2 linked regions of the Catellatospora sp. TT07R-123 genome follow. The protein of the gene in region 1 interacts with the protein of each later gene in a pairwise test. Links are inferred from orthologs where the notes say so. Each region holds a gene or a part of one and is shown on either strand. Other genes may lie near its edges. The genes, in order: ctaD and Cs7R123_RS20985.

Region 1 (11,306 bases):
GTCACCAGCTCCCCGGCGGCCGTGAACAGCCCGGCCGCGTGCAGGCCGCCGGTGCGCTCGAACGTGCGCTGCGCCCCGCGCAGCCGGTCGGGCAGCCCGGCCAGCACGGCCGGATCGACCGCCACCGGGTCGGCGGCGACGTCGTGGCGCGAGCGCACCCGGATCGCGTCGATGCTGGCCTTGCCGCAGACCCCGCACGAGCTGGTGGTGTAGAAGTTGCGCTCCGTCCCCGCCTGCGGCGGCGGCACGTGCTCGGCCAGCACCACGTCCACCACGTTGTAGCTGTTCTCGACCTCGGCTCCGGCGCACAGCTGGGCGGTGTGCACGTCGTCCGGTGCGGTGATGACGCCTTCGGTGAGCAGGAAGCCCAGGGCGAGGTCGAGCTCGTCGCCGGGGGTGCGCATGGTGACGGCCAGCGGCGGGCGGGGCCCGCCGCGGTGCCCGACCCGGATCTCCAGCGGTTCCTCGGCGGCCAGCGTGTCCGGGCGGCGCGCGGCGGACGCGCCGCCGGACAGGTCGATCCGGGTGACGGCACGGCGGTCGCTGGCCCGGCCCATCAGCGCGTACGCAGCCTGACGACGACCTGCTTGGACGTCGGGGTGTTCGATTCGGCGGCCGTGGAGTCCAGCGGCACCAGCACGTTCGCCTCGGGGAAGTACGTCGCCGCGCAGCCGCGCACGGTCGGGTACGCGATCACCCGGAACGACTCGGCGACCCGCTCGCCGTCGGCCCACTCCGACACCAGGTCGACGACGTCGCCGTCGGCCACGCCGAACTCGCGCAGGTCGTCGGGGTTGACGAAGACCACCCGGCGGCCCGCCTTCACCCCGCGGTAGCGGTCGTCCAGGCCGTAGATCGTGGTGTTGTACTGGTCGTGGCTGCGCAGCGTCTGGAGCAGCAGGCGGCCCGGCGGCACCGTCAGCACCTCCAGCGGGCTGGCCGTGAACCGGGCCCTGCCGTCCGGGGTCGGGAAGCGGCGGTCGTCGCGCGGCGGGTGCGGCAGCGTGAACCCGCCGGGCACGCGCACCTTCGCCTCGAAGTCGGCGAAGCCGGGCACGGTGTCGGCGATCAGGGCCCGCACCGAGCGGTAGTCCTCGGCGTACGTCTCCCACGGGACGGTGGAGTCGGGCAGCAGGTGCCGGGCCAGCCCGGCCACGATCGCGACCTCGGAGCGCAGCTGCGGCGCGGCCGGTTCGAGGCGGCCCTGCGAGGCGTGCACGCACGACATCGAGTCCTCGACCGTCACGAACTGCTCGCCCGAGGCCTGCACGTCGCGCTCGGTGCGGCCCAGGCAGGGCAGGATCAGCACGGTCTGCGGGTCGGCGGTGACCACGTGCGAGCGGTTGAGCTTGGTGGACACGTGCACGGTCAGCGCGCACGAGCGCAGCCCCGCCTCGGTGACCCCGGTGTCGGGCGAGGCGGCGGCGAAGTTGCCGCCCAGCGCCATGAACACGGTCGCCTGGCCGTCGCGCATGGCGCGGATCGCCTCGACCGTGTCGTACCCCCGCCGGGCCGGCATCGGCAGCGACAGCGACTCGCCGAGGGCGCCCAGCCACGACGGCGGCTCGTGCCAGATGCCCATGGTCCGGTCGCCCTGGACGTTGGAGTGGCCGCGCACCGGGCACAGGCCCGCGCCGGGCAGGCCGATCATGCCGCGCAGCAGCTGCACGTTGACCACCTCGCGGATGGTCGCCACCGAGTCGCGGCCCTGGGTCAGGCCCATCGCCCAGCACACGATGGTGGCGGGGGAGCCGGCGAACAGCCGCGCCGCGGCCTCGATCTGGTCGCGGTCCAGGCCGGTCGCGGCGTGGACCAGGTCCCAGTCCAGCTCGCGCAGGGCGTCGGCATAGGCCTCGAATCCCGCCGTGTACGACGCGACGAAGTCCTCGTCGACCGTGCCCCACGACAGCAGCAGCGAGCCGATCGCCTGGAACAGGGCCAGGTCGCCGCCGACCCGGATCGGCAGGTGCAGGTCGGCCAGCGGGGTGCCGCCGCCGACCAGCCCGCCGACCTTCTGCGGGTTCTTGAACCGCATCAGCCCGGCCTCGGGCAGCGGGTTCACTGAGATGATCTTCGCGCCGTTCTTCTTGGCGAGCTCCAGGGCGCTGAGCATGCGCGGGTGGTTGGTGCCCGGATTCTGGCCCACCACCGCGATCAGCTTGGCCCGGTGCACGTCCTCCAGGGTCACCGAGCCCTTGCCCATGCCGATGGTGCTGTTCAGCGCCACCCCGGACGACTCGTGGCACATGTTGGAGCAGTCCGGCAGGTTGTTGGTGCCGTACGCCCGCGCCATCAGCTGGTAGAGGAAGGCGGCCTCGTTGGAGGTGCGGCCGGAGGTGTAGAACAGCGCCCGGTCCGGCTCGATCGCGCGCAGGTGGTCCGCGGCCAGCGTGAACGCCTCGTCCCAGCCGATCGGTGTGAAGTGCGTCGCGCCCGGTCGCTTCACCATCGGCTCGGTGAGCCGCCCCTGCTGGCCCAGCCAGTAGTCGCTGCGCCCGGCCAGGTCGGCCACGGCGTGCTCGGCGAAGAACGCGCGGGTCACCCGGCGCAGCGTCGCCTCCTCGGCCACCGCCTTGGCGCCGTTCTCGCAGAACTCGAAGTGGGCCCGGTGCGCCGGGATGGGCTCCGGCCAGGCGCAGCCGGGGCAGTCGAAGCCGTCGGCCTGGTTCATCTTGAGCAGGGTGAGGGCGGAGCGGCGTACGCCCATCTGCGCTCCTGCGGCGCGCAGGCCGTGCATCACCCCGGGCAGGCCGGCCGCGCTGTCCTTGGGTGCACGCACGGTCAGGTCCTGGTCACCGACATCGTCGCGGGGAGGCTTCTTCGCCATACCTAAGACCATCTCACGTTTCCCGCGATGCGAAGCCGCCGGTGGGCGTCTAGCCTGTGGCGGTCGCCGGCACCCCGGCCGGCGTGATCCCATCCCCTGGGGAGGACGATCGATGAAGGACTGGATCGCCGGTCTGCTGGCCGTGCTCGGGACGCTGCTGATCCTGGCCGGTGCGACGGTGACCGTCGTGAAGACACTCACCCCCGATCCGGGCGCGACCGCCGCCCTCACCACGGACCCGCTGGGTGCGACCGCCGTGGCCGCGGGCAGCCGGTTCACCCGCTGGCTGCACCGCATCAGCGCGGCCGACCGGCTCATCGGCTGGGGCGTGGTGCTGCTGGTGCTCGCCGCGGTCGCCGCAGGCGCGATCTCGCTCAATCTCAGCGCCGCCGCGGGAACTCGCTGACCAGCGACACGCCGAACGTGAACGGCGGCCCGGCCCGCGTGACCGGGCCGCCAACCTACACCGTTCGGCGCGGCTAGGTGCACCCCGTGCTCCCAGGCCACCTGCGAAGGATTATTCTGCCTCCGAGGTACGCCTCAACTGATCAATCCGGCGGCGGCGCGCAGGCGCCAGGCGGCCGGGCCAGCCACAGGAGGCCACACGTGACCACCGTCGCACCGCAGCCGATCGCGACGCGGCCCTACCCCGTGCGTAAGCAGGTCAAGGGTTCGGCGCTCGCGCGTCTGCTGCGCACCACGGATGCGAAGCAGATCGGGATCATGTACATGGTCACCGCCTTCGTGTTCTTCATGATCGGTGGCCTGCTGGCGCTGCTGATGCGCGCCGAGCTGGCGAAGCCGGGAATGCAGTTCCTGACGCCGGAGCAGTACAACCAGCTGTTCACGATGCACGGCACGATCATGCTGCTGTTCTTCGCGACGCCGATCGTGTTCGCGTTCGCGAACTACGTGGTGCCGATCCAGATCGGTGCGCCGGACGTCTCGTTCCCGCGCCTGAACTCCTTCGCGTACTGGCTGTACCTGTTCGGCGCGAGCCTGGCCACCGCCGGGTTCATCACGCCGGGCGGCGCCGCGGACTTCGGCTGGTTCGCGTACGCGCCGCTCAACGACGCGATCAACTCGCCCGGCATCGGCGCCGACATGTGGATCGCCGGCCTGGTGCTGTCGGGTCTGGGCACCATCCTCGGCGCGGTCAACATGATCACCACGATCCTGACCCTGCGCGCGCCCGGCATGACGATGTTCCGTATGTCGATCATGACGTGGAACATCCTCGTCACCAGCCTTCTGGTGATCATGGTCTTCCCGCTGCTGGCCGCCGCGCTGCTGGCCCTGCTGGCCGACCGCCGCCTCGGCGCCCACGTCTTCGACCCCGCCACCGGCGGCCCGATGCTGTGGCAGCACCTCTTCTGGTTCTTCGGCCACCCTGAGGTGTACATCGTCGCGCTACCATTCTTCGGCATCATCTCCGAGGTCATCCCGGTCTTCAGCCGCAAGCCGATCTTCGGCTACACCGGTCTGGTCGCCGCGACCCTCGGCATCGCCGCGCTGTCGATGAGCGTGTGGGCGCACCACATGTTCGCCACCGGCCAGGTGCTGCTGCCGTTCTTCTCGTTCCTGAGCTTCCTGATCGCCGTGCCCACCGGCATGAAGTTCTTCAACTGGATCGGCACCATGTGGCGGGGCCAGATCACCTTCGAGACGCCGATGCTGTTCGCCGTCGGCTTCCTGGTGACCTTCCTCTTCGGCGGCCTGTCGGGCGTGCTGCTGGCCAGCCCGCCGATCGACTTCCAGGTGTCGGACTCCTACTTCGTCGTCGCGCACTTCCACTACGTGCTCTTCGGCACCATCGTGTTCGCCGTGTACTCGGGCATCTACTTCTGGTTCCCGAAGATGTTCGGCCGCATGATGGACGAGAAGCTGGGCAAGGTCCACTTCTGGCTGACCTTCATCGGCTTCAACGCCACCTTCCTGGTGCAGCACTGGCTCGGCGCCGAGGGCATGCCCCGCCGGTACGCCGACTACCTGCCCACGGACGGCTTTACCTTCCTGAACACGTTCTCGACCATCGGCGCGTTCATCCTGGGCGCCTCCACGCTGCCGTTCATCTACAACGTGTGGAAGTCGTACCGGACTGGCCCGATCGTGACCGTGGACGACCCGTGGGGCCACGGCAACTCGCTGGAGTGGGCGACCAGCTGCCCGCCGCCGCTGCGCAACTTCGACAGCATGCCGCGCATCCGCTCCGAGCGGCCCGCGTTCGACGCGAAGTTCCCGCACCTGGCGGTCAGCACCGGCACCAAGGCCCCGGTCATCGAGGCGCCGAGCTACTCGCACGGCCGCCACGGCGGCGACCACGAGGTCTGACCCACCACCTGCTTCACCCGAGGCCCCGGCCCGCCGCATCCCGGCGGGCCGGGGCCTCGGCCGTTCGGCGGCGCCGCGCCGCGACCGGTGCGCGCCGCGGCGCGCACCGGCGGCAAGATCGGCGTTTGCGGTCGAAGTGTGCGGCCTGGCGTGACTTCGTGACCGGCGATGGCGATCAAGGCGGCGGCGATCAAGGTGACGGGAATTACCCCGGGTCAGCCGGTAAACGGATTGCCTGAAAGTCGGGGGTGTCGGGCACCATGGTCGGCTGGAGGTAACAACCGCAATGACCATCGAGCCTTACCGCAAGATTCTCGGCCTGCCCGGCGTACGTGCGTTGCTGCTGGTCGGGCTGGTGGCTCGGATCCCGGTCATCGCCACCGGCATCGTGCTGACGCTGCACGTCGTCAACACCCTCGGCCTCGGCTTCGCCCAGGCGGGCCTCGTCGGCACCGCGTCCACCCTCGGCTCGGCGATCGGCTCCCCGATCACCGGCCGCATGATCGACCGGTACGGCCTGCGCCCCGTCCTGATCACCACCACCGCCGCGCAGGCCCTGTTCTGGCTCGCCGCGCCCCGCCTCGGCTACGCGGTCCTGCTCGGCGCCGCCGCGATCGCCGGAGTGCTGGGGCTGCCCGTGTTCACCATCGTCCGGCAGAGCCTGGCCGCGATGGTCCCCGCCGACCAGCGCCGCCCCGGGTTCGCGCTGGACTCGATGGCGGTCGAGCTGTCGTACATGGTCGCCCCGGCGGGGGCCGTGGCCGCGGTGAGCCAGTTCGGCAGCCGCCCGGTCATGATCGCCGTCGGCGTAGGGGTGGTGCTGGCCGGGGTCGCGCTCATCGCCCTCAACGCGCCGACCCAGGCCCCGGTCGAGGACGGCGAGTCCGAGGCCGCCGTGCCGCGCCGCCAGTGGCTGCGCCCCCGCGTGATCGCCCTGTTCGCGCTCACGGCGTCGCTGACCTTCGTGCTGACCGCCTCCGACCTGTCCCTCATCGCGGCGCTCAAGGGGTCCGGCCAGCAGAACTGGGCCGGTGTCGTGATCGCGATCTGGTGCCTCTACTCCCTGATCGGCGGCTTCGTCTACGGGGCGCTGCACCGCAACGTGTCAGCGGCGCTGCTGGCGGGCGGCCTGGCCGTGCTGACCGTGCCGGTCGGGCTGGCGGCCGGAGCACCGTGGTGGGCGGTCTGCCTGATCCTGATCCCGTCGGGTGTGCTGGTCGCGCCGTCGCTGTCGGCCACCATCGACACGCTCAGCTCGTGGGTGCCCGCCGGGTCGCGCGGCGAGGCGATGGGCCTGCACGGCACCGCCCTGACCATCGGCGTAGCCGCAGGCGCGCCCTTCGCCGGCGCGATCATCGACTCGGTCGGCCCCGGCCGGGCCTTCGCCGCGGCGGGCCTGGTCGCCCTGCTGCTCCTGGCGGTGGCACTGCCCTTCTGGCGCTCCGGCGCCGATCTCGCCCCCGCCGGTGCTCCCGCCCCGGCACCGCCGCACGAACCGCTGACCGAACCCGCCCCCGGCCTCGCCACCTAGGCCGCGCCCCTCACCGGCCGCGCCGCGCCACGCGCGCCGCCGGGCGGCGGCCGGTGCAGTTTCGGGGAAAGTGCTGGAATCCGCACCAAGATTCCTGCAGTTTCCCCGAAACTGCAGGACCCGAGCCCGTGCTCGTCGTCGTTCCTTACCCCGGGGTGGGGGTGGGGCGGGGCTGGCAGCGGGGGCACCAGTAGGTGATGCGGTCGCCGTCGCCGTCCTTGCTGATCGGGCCGTTGCAGTTGCGGCAGGGCTGGGCGCGGCGGCCGTACACGTAGCTGGTCTCGCCGCGGCGCAGCGAGCCGGTGGTGGTCTGGGTCCAGCGGCCCCGGTTGTGGGCGAGCAGCCGCTGCGCCAGGTCGACCACCCCGGGCAGGTCGGGGACCTCGCCGACGGGGGTCCACGGCCAGACGCCGCGCAGGAACAGCACCTCGCACTTGTACAGGTTGCCGATCCCGGCCAGGTTGCGCTGGTCGAGCAGTGCCGCCGCGATCGGGGCGGCGGGGTCGCGGGTCAGGCGGCGGACCGCCTCGGCCGGGTCCCAGTCCGGGCCGAGCAGGTCGGGGCCGAGGTGGCCGACCAGGCGCTCCTCCTGCGCGGTCGGCACCAGCGCCAGGTCGTGCAGGTGGAAGCCGACGGCGGTATGGTCCCCGGCGCGCAGCACCACCCGGATGGTGTGGGCGGGCCGGGCGTTCCAGCGCTGGCCGGGGCCGTACACCCGCCAGGCGCCCTCCATCCGCAGGTGCGAGTGCAGGCTCAGCTCGCGGCCGCCCGCGGTGCGCAGGCGCAGCAGCAGGTGCTTGCCGCGGCTCAGCGACGCGACGACCTCGGCGCCGGTCAGGTCGACCACGGCCAGTTGCGGCACCCGGAACTGCGCCCCGGTCAGCGTGCGCCCGACCAGCCCTTCGCGCAGGAGCTGCGCGGTGTTGTAGACGGTGTCGCCTTCGGGCATACCCCCATCCTGCCCGACGGCGTCGCCGCAGCCTGCCGGACGAAAAGGAGCGGGGCCCCGGTCCGGACGTCGCGGTCCGGACCGGGGCCCCGCTCAGCGGGCCCTGCTGGATCAGGCAAGGCCGCTGTTCATAGCAGTGATCAGCTCGCCGTTGCTGGTGTCGCCGAACAGCTCCCAGAAGAAGGCGCCGCCCAGGCTCTGGTTCTTGGCCCACGACATCTTGCCCGCGATGGTCGCCGGGGTGTCGTAGCTCCACCACTGGCCGCCGCTGAAGCAGTACGCGGTGCCGCCGACGGTGCCGTTGGCCGGGCACTTGGTCTTGATGGTGTGGTAGTCCTCGTTGCCGGCCTCGTAGGTGCCGGGCGCGGCGCCGGTGGCGGTGCCGCCCGGGGCGGCCTGGGTGACGCCGGTCCAGCCGCGGCCGTAGAAGCCGATGCCGAGCAGCAGCTTCGACGACGGGACGCCCTTGGACTTGAGCTTGGCGATCGCGGCCTCGGCGCAGAAGCCCGCGGTCGGGATGCCGGTGTAGCAGTTCAGCGGCGAGTGCGGCGCGGTCGGGCCGGTGGTCGCCCAGGTGCCGAAGTAGTCGTAGGTCATCGGCATGTACCAGTCGACGTACTGCGCGGCGGCGGCGTAGTCGGTGGCGTCGATCTTGCCGCCGTTGCTGCCGTCGGCGGTGATCGCCGCGGTGATCAGGTAGCTGGAGCCGAACCGGGTCCGCAGCGCCGACATCAGGTTCTTGAACGCGTTCGGACCGCTGGTGTCGCAGGTCTCGCCGCAGGCGTTCGGGTACTCCCAGTCGATGTCGATGCCGTCGAAGACGTCAGCCCAGCGCGGGTCCTCGATCATGTTGTAGCAGGAGTTGGCGAACGCGGTCGGGTTGGCCGCGGCGGCCGGGAAGTTCTTCGAGTAGGTCCAGCCGCCGATCGAGAAGATGACCTTGATGTTCGGGTACAGCTTCTTAAGCTTGCGCAGCTGGCCGAAGTTGCCGCGCAGGGCGCCGGCGTCCCAGGTGTCGGCCACGCCGTCGACGCTGCCCGCGGCGTCGTACGCGCGGTCGTAGTCGTTGTAGGTGTCGCTGAGCACGCACTGGCCGCCCGAGATGTTGCCGAAGGCGTACAGGATGTGGGTCAGCTTGGCCGCGGAGCCGCTGGTCGCGATGTTCTTCACGTGGTAGTTGCGCGCGTACTGCGCCCAGTTCGTGAAGTAGCCGACCAGCTTCTTGCCCGGGTTCGGGATGGTCGGGCTGGTCGACGGGCTCGGCGAGGCCGACGGGGAGGCGCTCGGCGACGTACTCGGCGACTTGCTCGGGGAGGGCGAGACCGAGGGGGAGGCCGACGGCGAGGTCGGGGTGCTCGGCGAGGCCGACGGCTGGCCGCCGGTCGTGCAGTTCGCGCCGTTGATGGTGCAGGCGGTCGGCGTGCCGGAGCCGGCGGTGTTGAAGCCGAAGGAGGCCGTGCCGCCCGCGGGGATGGTGGCGTTCCAGGTGCCCGTCGCGGTGCGGGTCTGCCCGGTGCCGCTCAGGGCGGCGTCCCAGGAGGAGCTGACGGTGGTGCCCGCCGGGAGCGTGAACGTCAGCGTCCACGTGGTCGGGCTGCTCGTGCCGTTGGTGATGACGTACTTGCCCTCAGCGCCGGTACCCCAGTTGCTGGGCTGGGTGTACGCGGCGGTGACCGTGCCGGCGGCGTTGGCCATGGTGACGACACCGACGGTGGCGGTGGCGACCATGACTACCGCGCTAGCGAGCAGCCGGGCCCGTAGCTTGAACATGGCTCTCCTCATTGATTGACACCGGTCCCCCCGATGGCGCCAAACAATAAGTTAAGTTTCCTTAAAAAGGAATAGTCCTTACCTAAAACCGGACCTAAATGGTCTCCACCAGGTGCACACCCGCAGCTCGGAGCTCTTCGATGGCCCGCTCGGTCGTCTCCGGAGCGACCCCGGCGGTGAACCCGAGCACCACGGTGGTGTCGAAGCCCTCCCGGGCGGCGTCCAGCGCGGTCGCCCGTACACAGTGGTCGGTGGCGATGCCGACGACGTCCACTTCGGTCACGTCGCGCATCCGCAGCCAGGCCGCCAGCCCGATCCCCGCGGTGTGCCCCTCGAACCCGGAGTACGCCGCCGCGTACTCGCCCTTGCGGAACACGGCCTCGACCCGGTCGGTGTCCAGCTCGGGGTGGAACTGCGCGCCGAACGTGTCGGCCACGCAGTGCACCGGCCAGCTGGAGGCGTAGTCCGGCGGATCGCCGAAGTGGCCGCCCGGGTCGGTGTGGTGGTCCTGGGTGGCCACGACGTGCTGCCACCGGTGCCCGGTGGCGGTGTCGGCGGCAAGCTGCGCCGACAGGTTCGCGGCGACCGCCGCGCCGCCGGCGACCGCCAGCGACCCGCCCTCGCAGAAGTCGTTCTGCACGTCGACGATGATCAGTGCCCGGGTCATGACCGGCCTCCCGCTTGGCGTCGTGGCTCAGCACCCATGCTGCGCCACGGCCGCCACCGGCGCAATGATCTCTGCGTCACGCGGACCCCCGCCTCACGCGGTGGGCGCCACCGTCACCGGGATGGCCGGGTCGCCCGCCGACAGCTTCAGGCCCTCCCACGGGATCGTGATCAGACAGTCGCGCAGGTGGGCGCGGCTCTGCTCCAGCGTGGGCAGGTCCGGCACGAGCTCGCCGCCGCGGATCAGCGGCCGCTGGAGCAGCCGGTCGCCGGGCTGGAGGTCGGGCTCGTCCTGCGACAGCACGATCTCCTCGACCGCGGTGCCGGTGGGCTTGTGCCGCCGGTACGCCGTCTTGCGCCCGCCGACCGTGGCCTTGTTCTCCGAGCGCTTCACCACCGGGCGGCCCTCGACCTCGACCAGCTTGTAGACCAGGCCCGCGGTCGGGGCGCCGGAGCCGGTGACCACGGCGGTGCCCGCGCCGTACACGTCGACGGGCTCGGCGGCCAGGGCGGCGATGGCGTACTCGTCCAGGTCGCCACTGACCACGATCTTCGTGTCCGGCGCGCCCAGCTCGTCCAGCAGCGCGCGCGACTGCGCGGCCAGCACCGACAGGTCGCCGGAGTCGATGCGCACCGCGTTCAGGCCGGGACCGGCCACGGCGATGGCGTTGCGGATGCCCTGGCTGATGTCGTACGTGTCGACCAGCAGCGTGGTCTGCTCGCCCAGCGCCGCGACCTGCGAGGCGAACGCCGCCTTCTCGTCGTCGTGCAGCAGCGTGAACGCGTGCGCGGCGGTGCCCCGGGTCGGGATGCCGAAGCGCAGCCCGGCGGCCAGGTTGGAGGTCGAGCTGAAGCCGGCCAGGTACGCCGCGCGGGCCGAGGCGACCGCGGCCTCCTCGTGCGCCCGGCGCCCGCCCATCTCGATCAGCGTGCGGCCCCGGGCCGCGGTGACCATGCGGGCCGCGGCGGCGGCCACCGCGCAGTCGTGGTTGAGCACCGACAGGATCAGCGTCTCCAGCACCACGCACTCGGCGAAGGTGCCGGCCACGGTCAGGATCGGGGAGTTGGGGAAGAACAGCTCGCCCTCGGCGTATCCGTCGACGTCGCCGGAGAAGCGGTAGTCGGCCAGCCAGGCCGCGGTCGGCTCGTCGACCACGCCGGTGCGGCGCAGGAAGTCGACCTCGTCCGGGTGGAACCGGAACGCCGCGAGCTGCTCCAGCAGTCGCCCGGTG
Region 2 (11,223 bases), on another replicon or contig:
ACACGCGGGAGGCGACCTACTGAGCCGTCAGTCAGCTTGCGTCGGACTGGGCGGACACACCCGAGCAGCATCCGCGAAACAAACTCATCGACGCATGATTATGAAGAGATACTTCCAAAGTTTCGCCGACTTCTATATACATAGCTCTCAGTGGCCACAGCCACACTTTTCTACGGAGTCGGGGAGGACTCGTGAAAAGATCTCTAGCGGCCGGCAGCGTCGCCCTACTCGTGGGCGGTCTGCTGTCGGTGGCGGCGAACTCGGCGAGCGCGGCACCGGTCGGACCCACCGGCCTGGCGGCGGCACAGGCCGCCATCACCGCGCACCCGTCCGACGTTCGCGCCGCCGCGGGTGACAAGTACAGCGTCGACCGCACCATCAGCGACGCGAGCGGCACCCACGTTCGCTACACCCGTACCTACCAGGGCCTGCGTGTCTACGGCGGCGACTTCGTCGTGCACACGGCCAAGGACGGTGCCTACAAGGGCAGCTCGGTCGGTCTCGTGAACCCGCTGAGCCTGTCCACCACCGCCAAGGTGACCTCGGCCAAGGCACAGCAGACCGCGAAGGCGCACTTCTCCGGCACGGTCACCGCGACCGTGGGCTCGGAGCTGTTCGTCGACGCCAGCTCGGGCAAGGGCCGCCTGGCCTGGGAGACCGTGCTGCACGGCTGGGCTCCCGACAAGCAGACCCCGTCGAAGCTGCACGTGATCAGCGACGCGACGACCGGCGCCTACATCGGCCAGTTCGACGAGATCGAGACGGTCACGGGCTCGGGCACGGGCATCTACACCGGCGCCGTGTCGATCGACACGACCCTGTCGGGCTCGACCTACACGATGATCGACCCGGTGCGCGGCAACGGCAACACGTGCGACATGAACAACGGCACGTCGACCTGCACCAACTTCACCGACGCCGACAACGTCTGGGGCACCGGCAACAACTCCAACCGCCAGTCGGCCGGTGTGGACGCGCACTTCGGCGCCGCCAAGACGTTCGACTACTACAAGAACGTGCACGGCCGCAACGGCATCTTCGGCACCGGCGTGGGCGTGCCCAGCCGCGTCCACTACGGCAGCGCGTACGTCAACGCGTTCTGGGACGGCGCGCAGATGACCTACGGCGACGGCACGGGCAACGCCAAGCCCCTGGTGTCGCTGGACGTCGCGGGCCACGAGATGAGCCACGGCGTGACCGAGGCCCTGGTCTCGGGCGGCCTGACCTACTCCGGCGAGTCCGGCGGCCTCAACGAGGCCACCTCGGACATCTTCGGCAACATGGTCGAGTTCTACGCCGCCGCGCCGTCCGACCCGGGCGACTACGACATCGGCGAGAAGATCGACATCAACGGCAACGGCACGCCGCTGCGCTACATGTACAACCCGACCCTGGACGGCTCGTCGCACGGCTGCTGGTCCACCAGCACCAAGAACGTCGACGTGCACTACTCGTCCGGTGTCGCCAACCACTTCTTCTTCGACCTGGCCGTCGGCACCGGCGCCACGTCGTACGGCACCAGCCCGGTCTGCGGTTCGGCCGCGGCCGTGGTCGGCATCGGCAACACCAAGGCCGAGAAGATCTGGTACCGCGCCCTGGACGTGTACTTCACCTCGAACACGTCGTACGTGAACACCACCACCCCGGCCAACACCGCCCGCGCCTACACCCTGTCGGCCGCCACCGACCTGTACGGCCTGTGCTCCGCCGAGTACAAGACCGTCCAGGCCGCCTGGACCGCCGTCAACGTGGCGGGCAGCGACGCGTCCTGCCCCGCCGGCAACGACTTCTCGCTCGCCGCCGCCCCGGCGTCGGGCTCGGTCAGCCCCGGCAGCTCCGTGACCAGCACCATCACCGCGACGCTGACCAACGGCGCGGCCCAGACCGTGGCGCTGACCGCGACCGGCCTGCCGAGCGGCGCGACCGCGTCGTTCAGCCCGGCGTCGATCAACTCGGCCGGCGGCACCTCCACGCTGACCATCGGCACCTCGGCCAGCACCGTTCCGGGCACCTACGTGGTGACCGTCACCGGCACCGGCCCCGGCAGCACCCGGACCACGACCTACACCCTGACGGTCAACGGCCCGCCCGGCTGCTCGGGCACCAACTCGACCGACGTGGCGATCCTCGACCTGACCACGGTCGAGTCGGCGATCAACATCAACGGCTGCGCGGGCAACGCCAGCGCGACCAGCACGGTCGAGGTGCACATCCTGCACACCTACATCGGTGACCTGGTCGTCGACCTGGTGGCGCCGGACGGCTCGGTCTACAACCTGTCCAACCGGGCCGGCGGAGCCACCGACAACATCAACCAGACCTACACGGTCAACCTGTCCAGCGAGGCCGCCAACGGCACCTGGAAGCTGCGCGTGCAGGACGCCGCCTCGGCGGACACCGGCACGATCGACACCTGGACGCTGAGCCTCGGCGGCGGGGGTGCCCCGACGTGCACCGGCACCAACGGCACCGACGTGACGATCCCGGACAACACCACCGTCAACAGCACCATCGTGCTGGCGGGCTGCTCGGGCAACGCCTCGTCGACCTCCCAGGTCGAGGTGCACATCGTGCACACCTACATCGGTGACCTGGTGGTCAGCCTGATCGCGCCGGACGGCAGCGCCTACGTGCTGTCCAACCGGGCGGGCGGGTCGACCGACAACATCGACACGACCTACACGGTCAACCTGTCCACCGAGGTCAAGAACGGCACCTGGACCCTGCGGGTCCAGGACGCCGCCTCGGCCGACACCGGCTACATCAACAGCTGGACGCTGACGCTCTGACGTAGGCGTCCGGCACCACCCCCAGGAGCCCCCGGCGCACCAGCGCCGGGGGCTCCGCCCCGCTTCGGGCGGCGGCATCCGGAATTGACGGGCCTCCCACGCGGTCGGTGCCGACGCCTCGGCCGTGGCATCCTGTGCCGATGCCGAGCTACCTGGTGGACCGCAGGCCGCTGCGGATTCCGGCGTTCCGGCGGCTGTGGACCGGCTCGGCGGTGGCCGCGGTCGGCGGCTCGTTCAGCCTGGTCGCGGTCCCGACCCAGCTGTTCACGCTGACCGGCTCGTCGGCTGCGGTCGGGCTGGCCGCCGCGGTGTCGCTGGGCACGCTGGTCGTCTCGGCGCTGTGGTCTGGGGCGCTGGCGGACACGACGGACCGGCGGCGGCTGCTGCTGATCGGCAATGCCGGGCTGGGCCTGGTCTACCTGGGGCTGTGGCTGAACACCGCGCTGCGGCTGGATGCGGTGCCGCTGATGCTCGCGCTGGTCGCGGTGCAGGGGCTGAGTTACGGCACGACCCTGACCGCGATCGGCGCGGCGGTGCCGCGGGTCGTGCCCGCGGACCTGCTGGTGGCCGCGAACAGCCTCAGCGCGCTGACCCGCTACGCCGGGGCGGTGCTAGGCCCGCTGCTGGCCGGGGTACTGATCCCGGTGCTGGGCCTGGGCCCGCTGTACCTGCTGGACACGCTCGCACTGGGCGTGGTGCTGTGGGCGGTGGCCGGGCTGCCGCCGCTGCCGCCGACCGAGCCGGCACCGACCGGCCGCGGCGTGCTGCGACGCCTCGGCGACGGGTTCGGCTACCTGGCCCGGCAGCGGGTGCTGGTCGCGGTGCTCGCCGTCGACCTGGCCGCGATGGTGTTCGCGATGCCGTCGGCGCTCTACCCGGAACTGGCCGAACGCGCGTTCGGCGGGCCGCCGGGCGGCGGCGGGCAGCTCGGGCTGCTGTACGCGGCGTACCCGGCCGGGGTGTTCGCAGCCGGGCTGCTGTCGGGCTCCTACAGCCGCAGGCGGCGCCACGGGGCGCTCATGGCCGGGGCCGCGATGGCGTGGGGCTGCTGCGTGATCGCGCTCGCGGCCGCGCCGGGCCTGGCGTTCGCGCTGGCGGCGCTGCTGTGCGGCGGGGCGGTCAACTTCGCGCTGAGCACGTTCCGCAACGCGATCTCGCAGGCGTACACGCCCGACGCGATGCGCGGCCGGATCCAGGGTTCGCTGACGGTGGTGCTGATGGGCGGGCCGCAGCTGGCCAATCTGGTGCACGGGCTCGGCGGGGCGGCCGTCGGGGCGCGCCTGGCCGTCGGGATCGGCGGGGCGCTGACGGTGGTCACGGTCGCGGCGCTGGTGCGGGCGGTGCCGCAGCTGTGGGCGTACGACGCGACCGCATGATCCCGGGTGGCCCGGCGGTGGGCGGACCGGCGAAGATGGTGACATGACGATCCCCGCCGGCGACCCGCTGGTCGCCCGGATGCGCCCCTTCGGCACCACCATCTTCGCCACCATGTCGGCGCTGGCGGTGCGGACCGGTTCGGTGAACCTGGGCCAGGGCTTCCCCGACACCGACGGGCCCGCCGAGATGCTGGCCGCCGCCGAGGCGGCGCTGCGCGGCGGGTTCAACCAGTACCCGCCCGGCCCCGGCCAGCCCGTGCTGCGCCAGGCGGTCAGCGCGCACCAGCGCCGGTTCTGGGGGCTGGACTACGACCCGGACGGCGAGGTCGTCGTCACGGCGGGTGCCACCGAGGCGATCGCGGCGGCGATCCTCGGGCTGTGCGAGCCGGGCGACGAGGTGGTGTGCTTCGAGCCGTTCTACGACTCGTACGCGGCGAGTATCGCCCTGGCTCAGGCGGTGCGCCGCCCGGTGACGCTGCGGCCGGGGGCCGACGGCCGGTTCCACTTCGACCCCGACGAGCTGCGGGCGGCGTTCGGGCCGCGCACCCGGCTGCTGCTGCTCAACTCCCCGCACAACCCGACCGGCAAGGTGTTCGACGCCGACGAGCTGCGGCTGCTGGCCGACCTGTGCCGCGAGCACGACGTGTACGCCGTGACCGACGAGGTGTACGAGCACCTGGTGTTCGACGACGCGGCCGGGCCGCACACGCCGCTGGCGACGCTGCCGGGGATGCGGGAGCGGACGCTGCGCATCTCGTCGGCGGGCAAGACGTTCTCGTGCACGGGCTGGAAGGTCGGCTGGGCCAGCGGCCCGGCGCCGCTGGTGTCGGCGGTGCTGCGGGTCAAGCAGTTCCTGACCTACGTCAACGCGGGGCCGTTCCAGCCCGCCGTCGCGGTGGCGCTGGGGCTGGGCGACGACTACTTCACCGGGTTCACCGCCGGGATGCAGGCCCGCCGCGACCAGTTGCGGGCGGGGCTGGCCGAGGCCGGGTTCACGGTGCTGCGCTCGGAGGGCACCTACTTCGTCAACGCCGACATCCGCTCGGTGGGCGGCACCGACGGGGAGGAGTTCTGCCTGTCCATGCCGGAGCGCTACGGCGTGGTCGCGGTGCCGTCGCAGGTGTTCTACGACGACGTGGCGGCCGGGCGGCACCTGGTGCGGTTCGCGTTCTGCAAGCGGCCCGAGGTGCTCGACGAGGCCATCGCCCGGCTGCGCAAGGCCTAGGATCGACCGATGGACCGCTCGCCGCTGCTGACGACCGACCGCCTGCTGCTACGCCGCTGGCAGGCGGCCGACCTGGCGCCGTTCGCCGCCCTGAACGCCGACCCGGAGGTCATGGCGCATTTCCCGGCGACGATGAGCCCGGCCGACAGTGATGCGCTGGTCGAGCGGATCGAGGCCGGGTTCGAGGAGCGCGGTTTCGGGCTGTGGGCGGTGGAGGTCGCCGACACCGGGCGGTTCATCGGGTTCACGGGCCTGTCCGTGCCGCGTTTCGAGGCGCCCTTCCTCCCGGCGGTGGAGATCGGGTGGCGGCTGGCGCGGCCGTACTGGGGTCACGGGTACGCGACCGAGGCCGCCCGCCGCGTGCTCGGGTTCGCCTTCGACGACCTGGGGCTCGCCGAGGTCGTGTCGTTCACCAGCACGACCAACCTGCGCTCGCAGGCGGTCATGGCGCGGCTGGGGCTGACCCACGACCCGGCCGAGGACTTCGACCACCCGAGCGTGCCCGAGGGCAGCCCGCTGCGCCGCCACGTGCTGTGGCGCATCACCGCCGACCGGTGGCACGCGCGGCCGTGAGCGCGGGCCGGACCCCGGGCGGGGTCCGGCCCGCGACGTTCACTTGCCGGTGAGCGTGCAGGGCTCGTCGTCCTTGAACTTCTCGATCTTCTTCTCCCAGAGCGTGGTCTGGTCCTTGAGCGTCGCGAACCCGAGCAGCTCCAGCTTGTATCCCGCGATGGCGTGCAGCGTCGCCGACGCGCGCTGGCAGGGCGGGATGTCGGCGGTCAGCGTCGTGCCGGGGGTGAACTCCCCCGCCACGTACGTGTCGAGGGTGATGAACGCGAAGGTGCCGATGCCGAGCGTGGCCAGTTCCAGGCGCGGGAACTCCCAGCCCCAGCCGAACCCGACCGGCAGGTAGCCCGCGGTCACGGTCTCCTTGGCGCCGAGCACCGCCTCGGCGGTGCGCAGGTCCGACGTGCCGGTCAGCAGCGGGCTGCCGGACTTGGCGAAGCCCTGGTCGGCGTCGTAGGTCACCTTGAACGAGCCGCCGCTGGAGGAGTTCTCGCGCAGCGCGGGCACGATCCGGATCGCCGACTTGACCTTCAGCGTGAACGGGATGCCGCCCACCACGAACGGGATCGGCGCCTCGAAGGGGAAGCTGAGCCGGGCGATGTCGGTGTCCAGGCCGGTGCCGCTGCGCCCGACGGCCGCCCAGGTCACCTCCATCTCGGCCGACAGTTTGCGGATGTTGCTGGTGATGGACCTGCCCGCGCCGTGGTCGAACTCCATCCGGGTCTCGTTGGTGAAGTTGCTGACCCAGCCCGACGCGGTGACCTTGGCGTTGGCCCGGGAGGCTTCCAGTTCCACGTCGAGCCTGGTCGCCTTCGGGGTGAGTTTCAGGGTCACCTCGACGCCCCCGATCGTCCACTTGTTGGTGACCGAGGGCCCGTCGCCTGCCTGCCGGACCAGCGAGACGTCGGCGACGCGGGTGGTGGTGCCGTCGCTGAGCCGGACCGCCTTGTAGTCCTTCTCCGACAGGCCCGCCCAGGCCACCGGGACGGTCCAGCCGACGGTGCCGGTGTCGACGAGCTCGTTGAGGGTGGTGTCGGCCGTCTCGACCACGACCTGGTCGCCCTCGGTGCGCACGGCGGCCACCTTGCGGACCGCCTTGCCGCCGAACAGGACGGTCTTGCCGGGGGCGAGCTTGTCGATGCCCTTGGTCCCGGCGGCGAACCGGAACACCTTGCCGTCCTCGGCGCGCAGCCCGGACGCCACGGCGCCGGCGTCGACGACCACCGCGTTCGGGCCGTAGGTCACGTTGTCGAACGTGCCGGCCATCCCGGCCGGGCCGGACGAGGCGGCGGGTCCGGGCGCCGCGGCGGAGCCGTCGTCCGAGGAGCCGCCGCACGCGGCGGTGAGGACCAGGACCACGGCGAGCACGCCGCACGGAAGTGATCGCTTCAACACGCCGGGAGCGTGACACCGCTCGATCCGACCGGCCCGCGTCTGTCCTTGATCGGACAGCGGCTTCCCATGCCCTGAGCTGCTGGTTTACGTACAAGGAAACAGTGGATGACCGTTGGCCGGCGACCGGTCAGGGGACCAGGGACAGGAACAGGAACACGCCGAACAGGGTCAGGTGCACCGCGCCCTGCATCAGGGTGGCGCGGCCCGGCGCGACGGTCAGGGTGGTGACCACGATGGTGAGCGCCAGCAGGACCATGTCCTTCGGGCTCAGGCCGAGCACGAGGGTGTTCTGCAGCCAGATGGAGGCGAGCGCGAGCACCGGGATGGTGAGGCCGATGCTGGCCAGTGCCGAGCCCAGCGCCAGGTTGAAGCTGGTCTGGATCTCGTTGCGGCGGGCGGCGCGCACCGCCGCGACGGTCTCCGGGGCCAGCACGAGCAGCGCGATCGCGACGCCCACGACGGCGCGCGGGGCGCCCGCGGCCACGACGGCGTGCTCGATGGCCGGGGCCGCGGACTTGGCCAGGCCGACGACGACGACCAGGCACAGGAACAGCAGGCCGAGGCTGATCGCGGTGGCGCGGGTCGTCGGCCCGGGACCGTGCTCGCCGTCGGACTCGACCCGGCTGCCGGGTTCCAGGGGCAGGAAGTACTGGCGGTGCCGACCGGTCTGGATGAACACGAACGAGCCGTACAGCACCAGCGACGCGATGCCGTCGAAGGCCAGCTGCACCCCGGTGAACGTCGGCCCCGGGCTGCTGGTGGTGAAGGTCGGCAGCACCAGCGCCAGGGTCGCCACCGCGCTGAGCGTGGCCACCGCGGCGGTGACGCCCTCGACCCGGAACTCGACCTCGCCGTGGCGCAGCGCCCCGAGCAGCAGGCACAGGCCCATCACGCCGTTGCAGACGATCATGATGGCGGAGAAGACCGTGTCGCGGGCCAGGCTGGACGGCCCCTCCCCCGCCGAGGTCATCAGCATGATGATCAGTCCGACCTCGATGACCGTGACCGCGACCGCGAGGATCAGCGTGCCGAACGGCTCGCCGACCCGGTGCGCGACGACCTCGGCGTGGTGCACCGCGGTGAGGACGGCGGCGATCAGGGCGGCCGCGACGACGACCAGGGCGAAGACGCCGAGTTCGCGGTGCCAGGTGCCGAGCAGCACCAGCGCCGTGATCGGCGGGATCACCAGGTACCACGGCACCGACCTGGCGAGTTTGACCATGTATCGAGGCTACGTGGACGAAACGGCTTGTATGGGTGATACCGGATACGGCAGGGCGGTCCCGCTGCCGGGCCGTCCCGGTTGCACTACATTGCGCGGGTGCCCCACCGCCCGATCGCCCTCACCGCCGCGGCGCTGATCACCACCGCCCTGCTCGGCGCCTGCGGGACCGCCCCGGATCCGCAGCCGACGTTCGTCGCCGCCCCGTCCGCGTCGGCCGCCGCGGCCAGCGCCGTGGCCAGCCCCGCCGCCTCCCCCAGCCCGGCGGCGGCCGCGGCCGCGTGCGGGGTGTTCCCCGCCGACAATGTGTGGCGCCTGGACGTGTCGAAGCTGCCCGTGCACGCCTCCTCGGCGGCGTACGTGCGCAGCATCGGCGCCGACGCGCACATGCACCCCGACTTCGGCTCCGGCCTGTGGGAGGGCGCCCCGATCGGCATCCCGGTCACCACCGTCAAGCCCGGCCAGGCCAAGGTGAAGGTCACCTTCGAGTACGCCGGTGAGAGCGACAAGGGCCCGTACCCGGTCCCCGCCGACGCCAAGGTCGAGGGCGGGCGCGGCAGCGACGGCGACCGCCACGTCATCCTCTACGACCCGGCCGCCTGCAAGGTGTACGAGCTGTACGCCGCCTACCCGAACGGCTCCGGCTGGCGCGCGGGCTCCGGCGCGATCTTCGACCTGCGCTCGAACCGGCTGCGCCCGGCCGGGTGGACCTCCGCCGACGCGGCCGGGCTGTCGGTCTTCGCCGGGCTGGTGCGCTACGACGAGATCGCCAAGGGCCGCATCGACCACGCGCTGCGCATCACCGTGCCGCGCTCGCGCGACACGTACCTGTGGCCCGCCCGGCACGCCGCCTCCGACCGCTCGGACGCGTCCCTGCCGCCGATGGGGCTGCGGCTGCGCCTGAAGGCGGGCGTGGACGTGTCGAAGTTCCCGAAGCAGGCCCGGATCGTCGCCGAGGCGATGAAGACGTACGGCGTCATCGTCGCCGACAACGGCTCGCCCTGGTACCTGTCGGGCGCCCCGGACGAACGCTGGTCCAACGACGCGCTGCGCGCGCTGAAGGACCTGCAGGGCTCCGACTTCGAGGCGGTCGACGTCGGGAAGCTGGCCGGCGACCGCGACTCGGGCGCGGTCGCCCGCTGACGGTCAGCGCGGCGCGACGCTGACCCGCGCGGGCAGGCCGAGGAACCGGCCGTGCCGGTCGGCCGTCGCCGACAGCGCGGCCTCCTGCGGGGGCGTGAGCGTCTCGTAAACCTCCAGGTCGAACAGCACGCCCTGGCGGCTCACCGTACGGCGCCAGTGGCCGGTGAACTGGCCGTCGACCAGCAGCACCCCGTTGGCGGCGGGCCGGTCCAGCCGCGACCCGCCGCGCCGGGCCAGGTCCAGCAGGAACTTGCTCTCGCTGTAGCCCACCAGGTATTCGTCGTAGCCCTGGAGCAGGTGCACCACCGGCCCGTCCGGCGGCGCGGCGGGCGGCGCCCCGGCGAACCAGTACGTCAGCCCGTCGGCGGTCAGGCTGTGCAGCCGGTCGCCGACCAGGTCCAGGCCGCGCCGGATGTCGGCCAGGGTGAGGCTGGACCACCAGCGGAAGTCCTTCACCGTGGCCGGGCCGTGGCTGGTGAAGTAGCGCAGCGTCAGCTCCGCAAGCGCCGCGTCGGGGTCCAGCTCCCGCGCGTGCGGGGCCCGGTCGGCCACCAGCCCGTAGGTCTGCTGCCTGCCGTTCAGCGCGCCGCTGCAGATCAGCCCTTCGAGCTCGGCGTGCATGGCCAGGTGGGTGACGGCGAGCGTGCCCGTGGGCAGCCCGGCGGCCGCCAGGTGCGGCACGAGCTCCTTGCGGGTCAGCTGCCGCCCGCCCGACAGCGCCTGGACCAGCACGTCGTCGCCCCGGGACAGGACGGCGTCGTCGAGGCCCTGCTGGCGGTAGTAGTACGCGATGAGCTGGTGCACGCGCGGCCCGGTCAGCGCCAGCAGCCACGCGATGTCGTCGGGCGAGACGAAGTGCCAGGTCGGCCGCAGGACGTGGGTGCGCAGGAAGTCCCCGTGCGCGAACGCCGCGTCGAGCTGCGCATCGGTGGCGGCGGGGTCGCGGTCGCCCAGCGACCACTTGGCCGGGCCGAAATCCTGCGACTGCACGGCGACCAGGCCGCCGACGATCGCGGCGGCACCGACCGCGGGCTGGTCTAGCAGGCCGAGGTTGCGCATGCGCCAGAAGGCGAGGCTGCGGGCGTCCACCAGCCGGATGCTATCGGCACCGCCCGACAACCCCCGCAGCGCTGGCACGGCGCGCGGCGCACTGCCAGGATGGGTCCGTGGAGCTGGAGACCTTCCTGGGTACGGCCGCGCGCCTGATCGCCGTCCCGTCGACCGCCGACCGTCCCGAGGAGCTGCACCGCGCCCTCGACCTGGTGCTTGCGGAGGTCCTGGCCCGGGTGGGGCCCGGGTTCACCGTGGAGCGGTTCAGCTCGGGGAGCAAGCCCAGCGCCCTGGTCTACCGCGACACCGGCGCCGGCCGGCCGGACTTCCGGGTCATCCTCAACGGACACGTCGACGTGGTTCCGGCCGAGCCGCACCAGTTCACCGCCCGCCGCGACGGCGACCGGCTGTACGGGCGCGGCACGCACGACATGAAGGTGGCCGCGCTGGCGCAGG

Evidence for each region.
Region 2: the proteins of ctaD (region 1) and Cs7R123_RS20985 interact in binary tests that used the Escherichia coli proteins (3 or more experiments, as listed by UniProt). The link is inferred for Catellatospora sp. TT07R-123 from one-to-one orthologs.

The regions. Positions count from the first base shown.
Region 1 is NZ_BNEM01000001.1:3,515,203-3,526,508, reverse strand. What follows is about bases 2,860-5,795. They hold ctaD (cytochrome c oxidase subunit I), read left to right. Parts: upstream 2,860-3,433; coding sequence 3,434-5,158; downstream 5,159-5,795. Other genes in these bases: Cs7R123_RS15070 (MFS transporter), read left to right, coding at 5,445-5,795; Cs7R123_RS15080 (hypothetical protein), read left to right, coding at 2,940-3,233. Outside these bases: formate dehydrogenase accessory sulfurtransferase FdhD, read right to left, coding at 1-557; Cs7R123_RS15085 (FdhF/YdeP family oxidoreductase), read right to left, coding at 557-2,827; more of Cs7R123_RS15070, read left to right, coding at 5,796-6,689; Cs7R123_RS15065 (DNA-formamidopyrimidine glycosylase family protein), read right to left, coding at 6,835-7,638; Cs7R123_RS15060 (glycosyl hydrolase family 18 protein), read right to left, coding at 7,750-9,408; Cs7R123_RS15055 (isochorismatase family protein), read right to left, coding at 9,503-10,075; Cs7R123_RS15050 (nicotinate phosphoribosyltransferase), read right to left, coding at 10,169-11,306. UniProt on the Escherichia coli protein: Cytochrome bo(3) ubiquinol oxidase is the terminal enzyme in the aerobic respiratory chain of E.coli that predominates when cells are grown at high aeration.
Region 2 is NZ_BNEM01000002.1:130,116-141,338, forward strand. The notes cover bases 3,447-6,299. They hold Cs7R123_RS20985 (pyridoxal phosphate-dependent aminotransferase), read left to right. Parts: upstream 3,447-4,208; coding sequence 4,209-5,390; downstream 5,391-6,299. Other genes in these bases: Cs7R123_RS20980 (MFS transporter), read left to right, coding at 3,447-4,165; Cs7R123_RS20990 (GNAT family N-acetyltransferase), read left to right, coding at 5,400-5,963; Cs7R123_RS20995 (hypothetical protein), read right to left, coding at 6,003-6,299. Also shown: Cs7R123_RS20975 (M4 family metallopeptidase), read left to right, coding at 192-2,789; more of Cs7R123_RS20980, read left to right, coding at 2,930-3,446; more of Cs7R123_RS20995, read right to left, coding at 6,300-7,352; Cs7R123_RS21000 (calcium:proton antiporter), read right to left, coding at 7,480-8,574; Cs7R123_RS21005 (hypothetical protein), read left to right, coding at 8,674-9,717; Cs7R123_RS21010 (winged helix DNA-binding domain-containing protein), read right to left, coding at 9,721-10,806; Cs7R123_RS21015 (M20 family metallopeptidase), read left to right, coding at 10,884-11,223. UniProt on the Escherichia coli protein: Shows aminotransferase activity with methionine and histidine as substrates, and to a lesser extent also with phenylalanine.